Regions from separate parts of the Streptomyces sp. NPDC058751 genome, predicted to be linked through region 1. Evidence: predicted binding sites of a transcription regulator. Region 1 holds the regulator's gene; the other holds the start of a gene.

Region 1 (7,061 bases):
GAACACCCGGTGCTTGCCGAAGCGGTCCTCCAGGGTCACCGTGCCCGCCTCGCAGCGGATCACCGCGCCGCAGAAGCCGGTGCCGGGCTCCTCGACGACCAGACCCGGGTCCGCCGGGACCTCGGGCACGGACCGGGGCTTCTTCCACGGCGGGGTCAGGTCCGGAGAGTACTGGCGCATTCGGATGACGATAGGAGAAGCGCGCCGGCGCTCCCCGCGACACGCCGGAACAGACCGGGCCGGACCCCGGCCGCCCGGCCCCCGCGGAGCCGGAACCTGCGGAGCCGGAACCCGCCGGGAGCCGCCGTCACGGACCCGCCCGGTCGGCCCCCGCCGGGCCGAAGCGCGCCGCCAGGGCCTCCCGTTGGGCCCGTACGAACGCGGCGTCCACGATCGCGCCGTGGCCGGGGACGTACAGCGCGTCCTCGCCGCCCAGTCCGAGCAGGGTGTCGAGCGCCGCGGGCCAGCGCGACGGTACGGCGTCGGGGCCCGCCTGCGGCTCGCCGGACTCCTCGACCAGGTCGCCGCAGAACACCACCGCCGGGTCGCCCGGCACGACGGCCACGAGGTCGTGCGCGGTGTGGCCCTCGCCCGTCCGCACCAGCCGGACCCGGACGCCGCCGCCGAGATCCAGGTCCAGGGTGTCCCGGACGAAGAGCCGGGGACGTACGAGCGTGTCGGCCGCCTCCTCGGCCGCCCCCGGGTCGAGCCCGTTGCGCACCGCGTCCGCGCACAGCTCGTCGCGGCCACCGCCGTACGCCCCGGACGAACCGTCCGCGACGAGGATCCGCGCGCCCGCGAACGCCGCGGCACCGAACACGTGGTCGAAATGCGGGTGGGTGAGCGCGATATGGGTCACACGCCCGCCGGTCAGGGCCCGCGCGTCGGCGCGCAGCGCGGCGCCCTCCGCGAGGCTCGATCCCGCGTCGATCATCAGCGCCGCCCCCTCGCCGACGACGAGCCCGGCCGTGCAGTCCCAGCGCGGAAGCCGCCGCCGCCCCACCCGGGGCGCCACCCTTTCCCACCCGAGCTCTTCCCAAGTCAGCCTCATGCGGCGACGCTAACGGTGGCCGGGTGCCGTGCACGACATCGCGGGGCGGCCCTTGCCCGGGGCGTGCCCGACCGCCGTACACTGAACCGGGGAACGTTGGCACTCGCGTGCGCTGAGTGCCAGGCGAATGCCGCGAAGGCCACGAAGACCACCGAGTCGACTTCTGGAGGTGCGCGATGCTCAGCGAACGCAGGCTGGAGGTGCTGCGCGCCATCGTCCAGGACTACGTGGGCACCGAGGAGCCGGTCGGCTCCAAGGCGCTCACCGAGCGGCACCGCCTCGGCGTCTCGCCCGCCACCGTCCGCAACGACATGGCGGTCCTGGAGGACGAGGGGTACATCGCCCAGCCGCACACCAGCGCCGGGCGCATCCCCACGGACAAGGGCTACCGCCTCTTCGTCGACAAGCTCGCCGGCGTCAAGCCGATGACCGCGCCCGAGCGCCGCGCCATCCAGAACTTCCTGGACGGAGCCGTCGACCTGGACGACGTCGTGGGGCGGACCGTGCGGCTGCTCGCGCAGCTCACCCGCCAGGTCGCCGTCGTGCAGTACCCCTCGCTGACCCGTTCGACCGTGCGCCACGTGGAGCTGCTGTCGATGGCTCCCGCGCGGGTGATGCTCGTGCTGATCACGGACACCGGCCGGGTCGAACAGCGCATGATCAACTGTCCGGCGCCGTTCGGTGAGACGTCGCTGGCGGACCTGCGCGCCCGGCTCAACAGCCGGGTCGCGGGGCGTCCCTTCGCGGACGTCCCGCAGCTCGTCCAGGACCTCCCGGAAGCCTTCGAGGCGGAGGACCGGGGTACGGTCTCGACGGTGCTCTCCACGCTGCTGGAGACACTGGTCGAGGAGACCGAGGAGCGGCTGATGATCGGCGGTACCGCCAATCTCACGCGCTTCGGACATGACTTCCCCCTCACCATCCGGCCGGTGCTCGAAGCGCTGGAGGAGCAGGTCGTGCTCCTCAAGTTGCTCGGGGAGGCCGGGGATTCGAGCATGACCGTGCGAATCGGGCACGAGAACGCGTACGAGGGACTCAACTCCACGTCCGTGGTCTCCGTCGGCTACGGTTCGGGCGGCGAGGCAGTAGCCAAACTCGGCGTGGTCGGCCCGACCCGCATGGATTATCCGGGAACGATGGGAGCGGTACGAGCGGTGGCACGGTACGTCGGACAGATCCTGGCGGAGTCGTAAGTGGCCACGGACTACTACGCCGTACTCGGCGTGCGCCGCGACGCGTCCCAGGACGAGATCAAGAAGGCGTTCCGGAGGCTCGCTCGCGAGCTGCACCCGGACGTCAATCCCGATCCGAAGACGCAGGAGCGGTTCAAGGAGATCAACGCCGCGTACGAGGTGTTGTCGGACCCGCAGAAGAAGCAGGTCTACGACCTCGGCGGCGACCCGCTGTCCCAGCAGGGCGGCGGCGCCGGTGCCGGCGGCTTCGGCCAGGGCGGCTTCGGGAACTTCTCGGACATCATGGACGCGTTCTTCGGCACGGCGTCGCAGCGCGGACCGCGCTCGCGCACCCGCCGCGGCCAGGACGCCATGATCCGGCTGGAGATCGAGCTCGACGAGGCGGCCTTCGGCACCACGAAGGACATCCAGGTCGACACGGCCGTCGTCTGCGGCACCTGCAACGGCGAGGGCGCAGCCCCCGGAACCGCCGCGCAGACCTGTGACATGTGCCGCGGCCGCGGCGAGGTGTCCCAGGTGACGCGGTCCTTCCTCGGCCAGGTCATGACCTCGCGGCCGTGTCCGCAGTGCCAGGGCTTCGGCACCGTCGTCCCGACCCCGTGCCACGAGTGCGCGGGCGACGGCCGGGTCCGCTCCCGCCGCACCCTCACGGTCAAGATCCCGGCCGGTGTGGACAACGGCACCCGCATCCAGCTCGCGGGCGAGGGCGAGGTCGGCCCCGGCGGCGGCCCCGCCGGCGACCTGTACGTCGAGATCCACGAGCTGCCGCACAAGACCTTCCAGCGGCGCGGTGACGACCTGCACTGCACGGTCACCATCCCGATGACGGCGGCGGCCCTCGGCACCAAGGTGCCGCTGGAGACCCTCGACGGCATGGAGGAGGTCGACATCCGTCCGGGCACGCAGTCCGGCCAGTCGATCCCGCTGCACGGCCGGGGCGTCACGCACCTGCGCGGCGGCGGCCGCGGCGACCTCGTCGTGCACGTCGAGGTCATGACGCCGACCAAGCTCGACCCGGAGCAGGAGCGGGTGCTGCGCGAGCTGGCGCAGATGCGCGGCGAGGAGCGGCCCACCGGCCAGTTCCAGCCCGGTCAGCAGGGGCTCTTCTCCCGGCTGAAGGACGCCTTCAACGGCCGCTGACCCAGGCGGGGCACGGGGCCCGAAGCGCCCCGTGCCCTCCACGTCAAAGGCCGTATCCGGCCGGACGACCGGATTCGGACTTGTCCGGGGGACGTGACAACATGCCGTCATGTCCTCCGCGCTGACCGATCTCTTCCCTCACCCGATCGTGCAGGCCCCCATGGCGGGCGGAGTCTCCGTCCCGCAGCTCGCCGCCGCCGTGTCCGAGGCCGGCGGGCTCGGCTTCCTCGCCGCGGGGTACAAGACCGCCGACGGCATGTACCAGGAGATCAAGCAGCTGCGCGGGCTGACCGGCCGTCCCTTCGGCGTCAACCTGTTCCTCCCGCAGCCCGAGTACGCGGACGCGGCCGCGGTCCAGGTGTACGCCCACCAGCTCGCCGGCGAGGCCGCCTGGTACGAGACCGGGCTCGGCGATCCGGACAGCGGCCGCGACGACGGCTACGACGCCAAACTCGCCGTCCTCCTCGACGACCCGGTGGCGGTGGTCTCCTTCCACTTCGGCGTCCCGAGGCCCGAGGTGCTCCAGTCGCTGCGGCGCGCCGGCACCCTCACCCTGGTCACCGCGACCACGGCCGAGGAAGCCCTCGGCGCGCAGCGGGCCGGCGCCGACGCGGTCGTCGTCCAGGGCGTCGAGGCCGGCGGACACCAGGGCACCCACCGCGACAACCCGGAGACGGACGGGACGGGCGTCGGCCTGCTGACGCTGCTCGCGCAGGTGCGCGAGACCGTGGAGATCCCGCTCGTCGCGGCCGGCGGCATCATGCGCGGCAGCCAGATAGCCGCCGTCCTCGCCGCGGGCGCGGACGCCGCCCAGCTCGGCACCGCCTTCCTCGCCACCCCCGAGTCCGGCGCCCCCGCCGTGCACAAGCAGGCGCTGACCGACCCCCTCTACGTACGCACCGAGCTCACGCGCGCCTTCTCCGGACGCCCGGCGCGCGCGCTGGCCAACCGCTTCATGCGCGAGCACGGCCCGTACGCCCCCGCCGCCTACCCCGAGGTCCACCACCTCACCCTGCCCCTGCGCAAGGCGGCCGCCAAGGCGGGCGACGCGCAGGGCACGGCGCTGTGGGCGGGGCAGGGGCACCGCATGGCCCGCGACCTGCCCGCCGGGCGGCTCGTGGAGGTACTGAACGCAGAAACCGCGGCCGCCGGGACAGCGTTGTCGGCCGCCGCCGAGATCCCGGAAGAGGGTGCGCCCCGATGACGGCACCGGTGTTCCTGGTCGAGCACTTCGACACGGACGGCGAGGGACGCCACGTCCTCGACGGACCCGAGGGACGGCACGCCGTCTCCGTGAAACGGCTGCACAGCGGTGAGGACGTCGTGCTCACCGACGGGGCCGGGCGCCGGGCGGAGTGCGTGGTCCTCGGCACCGAGGGCAAGGACCGGCTGATCGTGCGGATGGGCACGGTCACCGAGGAGCCGCCCGAGGAGCCGCGCATCACGGTCGTCCAGGCCCTGCCCAAAGGGGACCGGGGCGAGCTGGCCGTCGAGACCATGACCGAGACCGGCGTCGACGCGATCGTCCCCTGGGCCGCCTCCCGCTGCATCACGCAGTGGAAGGGTGAGCGGGGCCTGAAGGCGCTCACCAAGTGGCGGGCCACCGCCCGGGAGGCGGGCAAGCAGTCCCGCCGGGCGCGCTTCCCGGAGGTCGCGGACGCCATGACGACCAGGCAGGTTGCCGCACTTCTCGCCAAAGCCGACCTCGCCGCCGTGCTCCACGAGGACACCGCCCTCGGCACCGAGCCCTTCGCCACCGCCGAGCTGCCCGCCTCCGGGGAGATCGTCCTGGTGGTCGGCCCCGAGGGCGGGATCTCCGCCGACGAGGTCGCCCTCTTCACCGAGGCCGGCGCGAAGACCTTCCACCTGGGGCGCACGGTGCTGCGCACCTCGACGGCCGGGACCGTCGCCACCGCTCTGCTGCTGGCCCGCACCGGCCGCTGGTCCTGACCCGCCGTCGGCCCGACCCACCGTCCGCACCTCCACCGGGGAACTCCATGGAACTCGCCCAGGTACGACTGCTCGTCACCGACTTCGCCGGCTGCTACCGCTTCTACTCCGAAGTCCTCGGCCTCAAGCCCCAGTCGGGCGCCGCCGAGGGACCGTACGAGAAGTTCAGTCCGGTCACCGGGTCCGCGGGCATCGCCCTCCAGGACCGGACCGTGATGGCCGGGATACTGGGTGAGCTCGGCGAGGTCGTCACCGGACACCGGTCGCTGGTGGTGCTGCGGGTGGACGACCTCGACACCTACTGCGAGCAGATCGTCTCGCGCGGCGCGACCCTCCTGCACGGCCCCGCGCCCATGACGGAGCGCATGCGCGTCGCCCACCTCAAGGACCCCGAGGGCAACCTGGTGGAGCTCCAGGAGTGGCTGCTGATGCTCGGCTGACGGACGCTCAGGAGCACGCGGGGACGAGGAGGCCGGGGAACTGTACGGCCTCCCCGTCCGTGGCGCGACACCTTCGGGTGGTTGTGCCCCCGATGGCCGCATGCGGTCTACCGCGCACCGCCGCGCGGTGGCACGCTGCCGTCCATGGGGGCTTCGAGGTACTTCAGACACCGCACGAGGCGCGGGCGGGTCATGACGGCCGTCGGACTGGGCGCGGCCGGAGTGTTCGCCGTGACCGGGTGCCAGCCCATGGACGGACTCAGCACCGCGACCGTGGCCTACACGACCGACCAGACGGCGACCAGCGAACTGAACCGCCGGCACGTGGACGTGAGGTGGCTCACCTGCACCGCGAGCCTCGGCGACGCCGGCAAGGCCCGCACCCCGGGGAAGTCGTCCTCGCCGAGCGAGAACACCGTGGCGAGCGTCGACTGCCAGGGCCAGACCGGCGACGGCCGGGCCATCACCGTCAAGGGCAAGGTCACCCGTGCCGTCAACGGCGCCTGCGTACGCGGCGATCTGCGCGCCACCGTCGGCAAGAAGCAGATCTTCCACGTCAAGGGCCTCGGCGACTGCGACGCGGGACCCACCCCGCCGGTCACCTACCGCCCCACCAACGGGCAGCCCGACCCCACCGTCACCGTCACCGTCACGAAGACGATGTGGTGCAAGGGCGACCCCACCTGCTGGCCCTCGCAGGGCAAGTGACCTGCCCGCCCGCGCACGGACCGTGCGCGGGCCAAGTGATCCGAACCCCTGTCGGGCCACGCGCACGCTGCATAGGGTGACCGGGTGACCGATTCCGCAGCCTCCGCGTACATCCGGTTTCCGCACCTGCACGGCGAGTTGGTCGTCTTCACGGCCGAGGACGACATCTGGGCGGCCCCCCTCGACGGCGGGGGCCGCGCCTGGCGGGTCAGCGCCGACAACGTCCCGGTCAGCCATCCACGCATCTCCCCGGACGGCACGACCGTCGCCTGGACCTCGACGCGCGACGGAGCCCCCGAGGTCCACGCCGCCTCCCTCGACGGCGGTCCCGCGAAACGCCTGACGTACTGGGGCAGCGCGAAGACCCAGGTGCGCGGCTGGACCCCCGACGGACAGGTGCTCGCCCTCAGCGCCCAGGGACAGGCCAGCCTGCGCCGCACCTGGGCGCGGTCCGTCCCGCTCGACGGCGGCCCCGCGACGACCCTGCCCTACGGACCCGTCGGCGACGTCGCCCACGGCGAGGGCGGTGTCGTCCTGCTGTCCGCCCCGATGGGCCGCGAGGCCGCCTGGTGGAAGCGC
Region 2 (7,061 bases), on a different contig from region 1:
CACCCCAGTGCTCGTCCTGCTGCGCGTCGGAGACCCCGCTGATCGCCTGCGGGATCCACTCCTTGCTGGTGGCGTCGTCGGACTTCCAGCAGTACTTCTTGGCGCGCTCCAACGGGGTGCCGTTGTCGCCGGTCCCGAAGGGGTCGGTCGTGCAGGCGCTGCCGGTGGGGGCGTCACGGTTGGCGTCGTCCATCAGGTCCTGCACACCCTCCTCGTAGAGGGAGGCGTACAGGTCGTCGATGCGTCCGCTGAGGTCGCTGCCCCGGGCCAGCCGGAAGTCCGCGGGGTCGGCGGAACTGCCCGGGTCGCCGGCCGCCTGCGCGCGGACGACCTTGCTCGCGTCCCCGTAGGTGGGCTTGGGCTCCTGGACGCGGGTGTTGCCGGAAGTGTCCTGCGTCGCGCCGGCCGAAGGCTGAGCGGTGGGGGCCGGGTCGTCCGCCCGGGCGGGCGCCGCCAGACCGGCCGCGGCCAGGCCGGCGGCCGCGCACGCCACCAACCATCTGTGACGTCTGGGGAGTTGAGCCACTGTCGTCTCCGTCGTGCCAGTTGAATGGGTCGAACTGGCGATTCAACAGAGGGCGGTTGGGCTCGGCAAAGTTAGTGCGATTCTGACAGGGAGACAGATTTATCCCCTGTCGGCGTGACATCTCGGGCCGGAACGCGCCCGAGGGCGGCACCTCCCTCGCGGGAAGGTGCCGCCCTCGGAACGTCAGGACGGTTGATCGACCGGGTCGATCAGAAGTCCATGTCACCGCCCGGCATGCCGCCCGGAGCGGCCGCGGCGGCCTTCTCCGGCTTGTCGGCGATGACGGCCTCGGTGGTCAGGAACAGCGCGGCGATGGAGGCGGCGTTCTGCAGGGCGGAACGGGTCACCTTCGCCGGGTCGATGATGCCTTCGGCGATCATGTCGACATACTCACCGGACGCGGCGTTCAGGCCGTGGCCGACGGGAAGGTTGCGCACCTTCTCGACGATGACGCCACCCTCGAGGCCACCGTTGACGGCGATCTGCTTGAGCGGGGCCTCCAGGGCCAGGCGCACGGCGTTGGCGCCGGTCGCCTCGTCGCCCGAGAGCTCGAGCTTCTCGAAGACCGAGGAAGCCTGGAGCAGGGCCACGCCACCACCGGCGACGATGCCCTCCTCGACGGCCGCCTTCGCGTTGCGGACGGCGTCCTCGATGCGGTGCTTGCGCTCCTTGAGCTCGACCTCGGTGGCGGCACCGGCCTTGATGACGGCCACGCCGCCGGCCAGCTTCGCCAGACGCTCCTGGAGCTTCTCGCGGTCGTAGTCCGAGTCCGAGTTCTCGATCTCGGCACGGATCTGGTTCACACGGCCGGCGACCTGGTCGGCGGAGCCGGAGCCGTCGACGATCGTGGTCTCGTCCTTGGTGATGACGACCTTGCGGGCGCGGCCCAGCAGGTCCAGACCCGCGTTCTCCAGCTTGAGGCCGACCTCCTCGGAGATGACCTCGCCGCCCGTGAGGATGGCGATGTCGCCGAGCATGGCCTTGCGGCGGTCACCGAAGCCCGGGGCCTTGACGGCGACGGACTTGAAGGTGCCACGGATCTTGTTGACGACCAGGGTCGACAGGGCCTCGCCCTCGACGTCCTCGGCGATGATCAGCAGCGGCTTGCCCGACTGCATGACCTTCTCCAGGAGCGGGAGCAGGTCCTTCACGTTCGCGATCTTGGAGTTCGCGATCAGGATGTACGGGTCGTCGAGGACGGCCTCCATACGCTCCATGTCGGTGGCGAAGTACGCCGAGATGTAGCCCTTGTCGAAGCGCATGCCCTCGGTGAGCTCCAGCTCCAGACCGAAGGTCTGGGACTCCTCGACGGTGATGACGCCTTCCTTGCCGACCTTGTCCATCGCCTCGGCGATGAGCTCGCCGATCTGGGTGTCGGCGGCGGAGATGGAGGCCGTGGAAGCGATCTGCTCCTTGGTCTCGACATCCTTCGCCTGCTCCAGCAGGGCACCGGAGACGGCCTCGACGGCCTTCTCGATACCGCGCTTGAGGGCCATCGGGTTGGCGCCGGCGGCGACGTTGCGCAGGCCCTCGCGGACGAGCGCCTGGGCGAGGACGGTGGCGGTGGTCGTACCGTCACCGGCGACGTCGTCCGTCTTCTTGGCGACTTCCTTGACCAGCTCGGCGCCGATCTTCTCGTACGGGTCCTCGAGCTCGATCTCCTTGGCGATGGAAACACCATCGTTGGTGATCGTGGGCGCGCCCCACTTCTTCTCGAGGACGACGTTGCGGCCCTTGGGGCCGAGGGTGACCTTGACGGCGTCGGCGAGCTGGTTCATCCCGCGCTCGAGACCGCGCCGTGCCTCCTCGTCGAACGCGATGATCTTGGCCATGTGAAGTGGTCCTCCCGGACGGGGTGGATTGCTCCGGATCGCGCCCGCGCCCGCGACGGACGGCCCTCGAGCCCTGTGGTTCCTTGCCCCACAGGCCCGTGGACCTCGCCGGCCCGATCCAAGTTCTGTCACTCTCACTCGGAGAGTGCTAACGCCAATGATTAGCACTCGACCCCTGCGAGTGCAAGCGCCCCTCCCGAAAACAGACCCCTGGCCCGCCCCTGCGCGGGGCCCGCGGCAAGGGCACCCGCAGGCACATGGGCGGAGGACGCACGAGGGGCCCGCATCCCCGGTGGGATGCGGGCCCCTCGTGCGTGAGTGCGTCGGTGGTCGTTCGCGCCCGATCAGACGGCGAGTTTGACCATGTCCGCCTGCGGACCCTTCTGGCCCTGCGAGATCTCGAACTCCACTCGCTGACCCTCTTCAAGGGTGCGGTAGCCGTCCATCTGAATCGCGCTGTAGTGCACGAAGACGTCCGCACCACCGTCGACCGCGATGAAGCCGTACCCCTTCTCCGCGTTGAACCACTTGACGGTGCCCTGAGCCATGCCTAACTCCCCTATTACTGGCCCTTGCACAGATCCACACTTCGCGGATCCGGGTCAGACCTCACCCCCCAACGGTTGGGGGTGTGCGCCGGAACGCGTCGACCGCGGCTGAATGTATCTGTCCAACTGCCCTCTGCAACAGGTCAATCGGACGAGAATTCCGGGCATGGCTGATCAATGATATGCGGAGAATGCGCAAGGATTCGGGGCAAGTCGGACCCCATAAATGCCATAAAATGCCCAAAAAGGTGAGCCACTTTGGCTACTTCTTGTCGGCCGACGAACGCCCACTCATATGCGTCCGGCATGAAACCAACATCCAAATGGAGGCGACTTCCCCAACTCTAGCGCGCTCAACCCAACAGAATTGCCCCCTCCGTTTGTCTCACGGAGGAGGCAATTCTGTGAACGCGATGTGTTCTACATTACCCAGGGTAACGATCAGCCTCCGGCGACCGCCGGAATGATCGAGACGCCCGCGCCGTCCGGGGTCGCCGTCTCCAGGCCCTGCTCGAAGCGCACGTCGTCGTCGTTGACGTAGACGTTCACGAAGCGGCGCAGCTTGCCCTGGTCGTCCAGGACGCGCGCGGCGATGCCCGTGTGGTTCTTCTCCAGGTCGGCGATGACCTCGGCGAGGGTCGTGCCCTCGGCCTTCACCTCGGCGGCGCCACCGGTGTAGGTGCGCAGGATGGTGGGGATGCGGACGTTGACGCTCATGATGCGAGGCCAGCCTCTCGGAAGGAGTCGAGGTTCGGACGGATGGTCGCGGTCAGCCCGGTGTCGGAGGCCACCGCGTCCAGGGTCTTGAGGCCGTCGCCGGTGTTCAGCACGACCGTGGTGAGGGCCGGGTCGAGGAGTCCGTTCTCGATCAGCTTGCGGGTGACGCCGACGGTCACACCGCCCGCCGTCTCCGCGAAGATGCCCTCGGTGCGCGCGAGCAGCTTGATCGCGTCGACGATCTGCTCGTCGTCCACGTCCTCCACCGCGCCGCCGGTGCGCCGCGCGATGTCCAGCACGTACGGTCCGTCCGCCGGGTTGCCGATGGCGAGCGACTTGGCGATGGTGTCCGGCTTCTGCGGCCGTACGACGTCGTGGCCGGCCTTGTAGGCGACGGACACCGGGGAGCAGCCCTCGGCCTGGGCGCCGAAGATCTTGTACGGCCTGTCCTCGACGAGTCCGAGCTTGATCAGCTCCTGGAGCCCCTTGTCGATCTTCGTGAGCTGGGAGCCGGAGGCGATCGGCACGACGAGCTGGTCGGGGAGCTTCCAGCCGAGCTGCTCGCAGATCTCGTACGCCAGCGTCTTGGAGCCCTCGGCGTAGTACGGCCGCAGGTTGACGTTGACGAAGCCCCAGCCCTCGCCGGCCGGGTCGCCGATCAGCTCGGAGCAGAAACGGTTCACGTCGTCGTAGTTGCCCTCGATGCCGACGAGCTCGCCGCCGTAGACCGCGGCCATGACGACCTTGCCCTGCTCCAGGTCGTGCGGGATGAACACGCAGGAGCGGAAGCCGGCGCGGGCGGCCGCGGCGCCCACCGCTCCGGCGAGGTTGCCGGTGGAGGAGCAGGAGAGGGTGGTGAACCCGAAGGCGCGGGCCGCTTCGAGGGCCTGGGCGACGACACGGTCCTTGAAGGAGTGCGTCGGGTTGCCGGAGTCGTCCTTGACGAAGAGCTTCCCGGCCTCGACGCCCAGCTCGCGGGCCAGGTTGTCGGCCTGGACGAGCTTGGTCCAGCCGGGGTTGATGTTCGGCTTGTCCGCCACGTCCGCGGGGACGGGCAGCAGCGGCGCGTAGCGCCAGATGTTCGCGGGTCCCGCTTCGATGCGCTTGCGGAGCTCCTCGGCGTCGTAGGCCGAGAAGTCGTAGGCGATCTCCAGCGGGCCGAAACACTCCTCGCAGGCGAAGACCGGGCCGAGCGGGACGCGGTGTCCGCACTCCCGGCAGGAAAGCGCCGCGGCGGGACCGAGGTCTACCGCGTCGGCGGAGTTCGTGGTGCTTGCAACTGTCTGCGCAGCCATGGAGGCGAGGCCCTTTCTCCTCATCTTCCTCACGACGCACTTCGCCGTGAGACGGATTTGGCACCTTCCCTAGCCGGGAGCCTCGCGACGCGATCGACATCGATCGGTACGAGACCGGCTGGAGGGTTGCCGGGGCTTCATCGGGCCGTATCCCTCTGCCCCTCTGGATGAGCGGTATTTGATTGTTGGACTGTTGAACGCGATACGCGCCGACGATCCAGGACATGCGATGGTCATGCGCGTTGTTCAAGACTGTAACCGAAGGCCAGGACAGTTGAGATAGTCGTCCGAACCGCGAGACGAGCCAATCGTTCTGCCGCTGGCCGCAGCGGGGCACGCCGATGACGGCGTGTGATCAATCAGTGAGGAGCCGCAGACGGTGCTGAGAGAAGTCGAAAGCTGGCTGAGCACACGCTCCTGGTCCGTGACCGACCGACCGCTCCACAAGCTCATGGCGGCCAAACGCGTCGCCGGGTCGACGGTCAGCGTCGTGCTGCCCGCGCTCAACGAGGAGGAGACGGTCGGCGAGATCGTCGCGATCATCCGCCACGACCTGATGCAGCAGGTGCCCCTCGTCGACGAGATCGTCGTCGTCGACTCCGGCTCGACGGACCGCACCGCCGCGGTCGCCGCCGCCGCGGGCGCGCGGGTCGTGCACCGCGACGACATCCTCCCGCGCATCCCCGCCGTGCCCGGCAAGGGCGAGGTGCTGTGGCGGTCACTGCTCGTGACCAGCGGTGACATCGTCTGTTTCGTCGACGCGGACCTCAAGGAGTTCTCGTCCGACTTCGTCGCCGGGATCGTGGGCCCGCTGCTCACCGAGCCGGGCGTCGACCTGGTCAAGGCCATGTACGACCGCCCGCTGGCCGGCGGGGGCGGGCAGGGCGGCCGGGTCACCGAGCTGATGGCCCGCCCGCTGCTGAACATGCACTGGCCGCAGCTCGCCGGCTTCGTCCAGCCGCTCGGCGGCGAGTACGCGGCCCGCCGCTCACTGCTCGAACAGCTCCCCTTCCCCGTCGGCTACGGCGTGGAACTGGGCATGCTCGTCGACGCCCTGCACCTGGTGGGCCTGGACGCGCTCGCCCAGGTCGACGTCGGGGTGCGCAAGCACCGCCACCAGGACGGCCAGGCGCTCGGCCGCATGGCCGCCGCGATCTACCGCACCGCGCAGCTCCGGCTGGCGCGCGGTCATCTGATCCGCCCCTCCCTCACCCAGTTCGAGCGCGACCGCGACGGTTTCCGGCCGCGCACCTATTCCGTGGACACGGAGGAAAGGCCGCCGATGAGCGAGATCTCCGAGTACCAGGCGCGCGAAGCCGCGTAGTCAGGCCCTGAACGGCCGGGCATCGCATACGGCCGAAGGGCGCGTTTGAGCGTTTCGAGACGGGGCTAGGTTTCGAGGCATGGCTTCAACGCACGGTGCCCACAGGATTCTGGTCGCCTCCAACCGCGGCCCGGTCACCTACCAGGTACGGGAGGACGGCTCGCTGGACGCCGGACGCGGCGGCGGCGGCCTCGTCTCGGGACTCTCGGCGATCGGGCCGGACGCGGGCGCCCTCTGGGTCTGCTCCGCGCTCGGCGACGGCGACCGGGAGGCCGTCCGGCGGGGGGTCCACGAGGACGGCGTACGGATGCTGGCCGTCGACGCGGACACGCACGCCGACGCGTACAACGGCGTCGCCAACTCCGTGCTGTGGTTCGTCCACCACCTGCTCTACCAGACCCCGCTGGAGCCGGTCTTCGACACGGAGTTCCGGCGCCAGTGGGAGTCGTACCGGGTCTACAACCGCGCCTTCGCCGAGGCGCTGGCGGAAGAGGCCGCCGAGGGCGCGGCCGTGCTGGTGCAGGACTACCACCTGTGTCTGGTGCCCGGGATGCTCCGCGAGCTACGTCCCGACCTGCGCATCGGGCACTTCTCGCACACCCCGTGGGCGCCGGAGGACTACTTCCGGATCCTCCCCGACGACATCCGCTCGGAGCTGATGGCGGGCATGCTCGGCGCGGACCGGGTGGCCTTCCTGACCTGGCGGTGGGCGACGGCGTTCATGCGCTGCGCGGAGGCGACCGACCCCGGCGACTACCGCGCCACCTGGCCCTCGGGCGTCCCCCGGACGGTCGAGCACCTGGACGGTGCCGGGGTTCC

Evidence for each region. Region 1 encodes HrcA, which represses chaperone genes, less so after heat shock. Its sites were predicted from a motif close to TTNGCACTCNGNNNNNCNGAGTGCNAA; they were not measured.
Region 2: groL (chaperonin GroEL) is a predicted target of HrcA. The motif match lies at 2,484-2,510, and genes of this name have one in related genera.

The regions. Positions count from the first base shown of each region.
Region 1 covers NZ_JBHYPZ010000001.1:7,022-14,082, reverse strand. The annotation lists gene ACFW6B_RS00065 (DUF3097 domain-containing protein) at 1-180, opposite strand, end outside; gene ACFW6B_RS00060 (MBL fold metallo-hydrolase) at 308-1,051, opposite strand; gene hrcA (heat-inducible transcriptional repressor HrcA) at 1,228-2,244, shown strand; gene dnaJ (molecular chaperone DnaJ) at 2,245-3,384, shown strand; gene ACFW6B_RS00045 (nitronate monooxygenase) at 3,494-4,588, shown strand; gene ACFW6B_RS00040 (16S rRNA (uracil(1498)-N(3))-methyltransferase) at 4,585-5,334, shown strand; gene ACFW6B_RS00035 (VOC family protein) at 5,382-5,774, shown strand; gene ACFW6B_RS00030 (hypothetical protein) at 5,967-6,482, shown strand; gene ACFW6B_RS00025 (S41 family peptidase) at 6,567-7,061, shown strand, end outside.
Region 2 covers NZ_JBHYPZ010000018.1:30,061-37,121, forward strand. The annotation lists gene ACFW6B_RS18285 (hypothetical protein) at 1-493, opposite strand, end outside; gene groL (chaperonin GroEL) at 736-2,358, opposite strand; gene ACFW6B_RS18295 (cold-shock protein) at 2,703-2,906, opposite strand; gene ACFW6B_RS18300 (MoaD/ThiS family protein) at 3,348-3,623, opposite strand; gene thrC (threonine synthase) at 3,620-4,918, opposite strand; SAM riboswitch class I at 4,936-5,092, opposite strand; gene ACFW6B_RS18310 (glucosyl-3-phosphoglycerate synthase) at 5,298-6,242, shown strand; gene ACFW6B_RS18315 (trehalose-6-phosphate synthase) at 6,322-7,061, shown strand, end outside.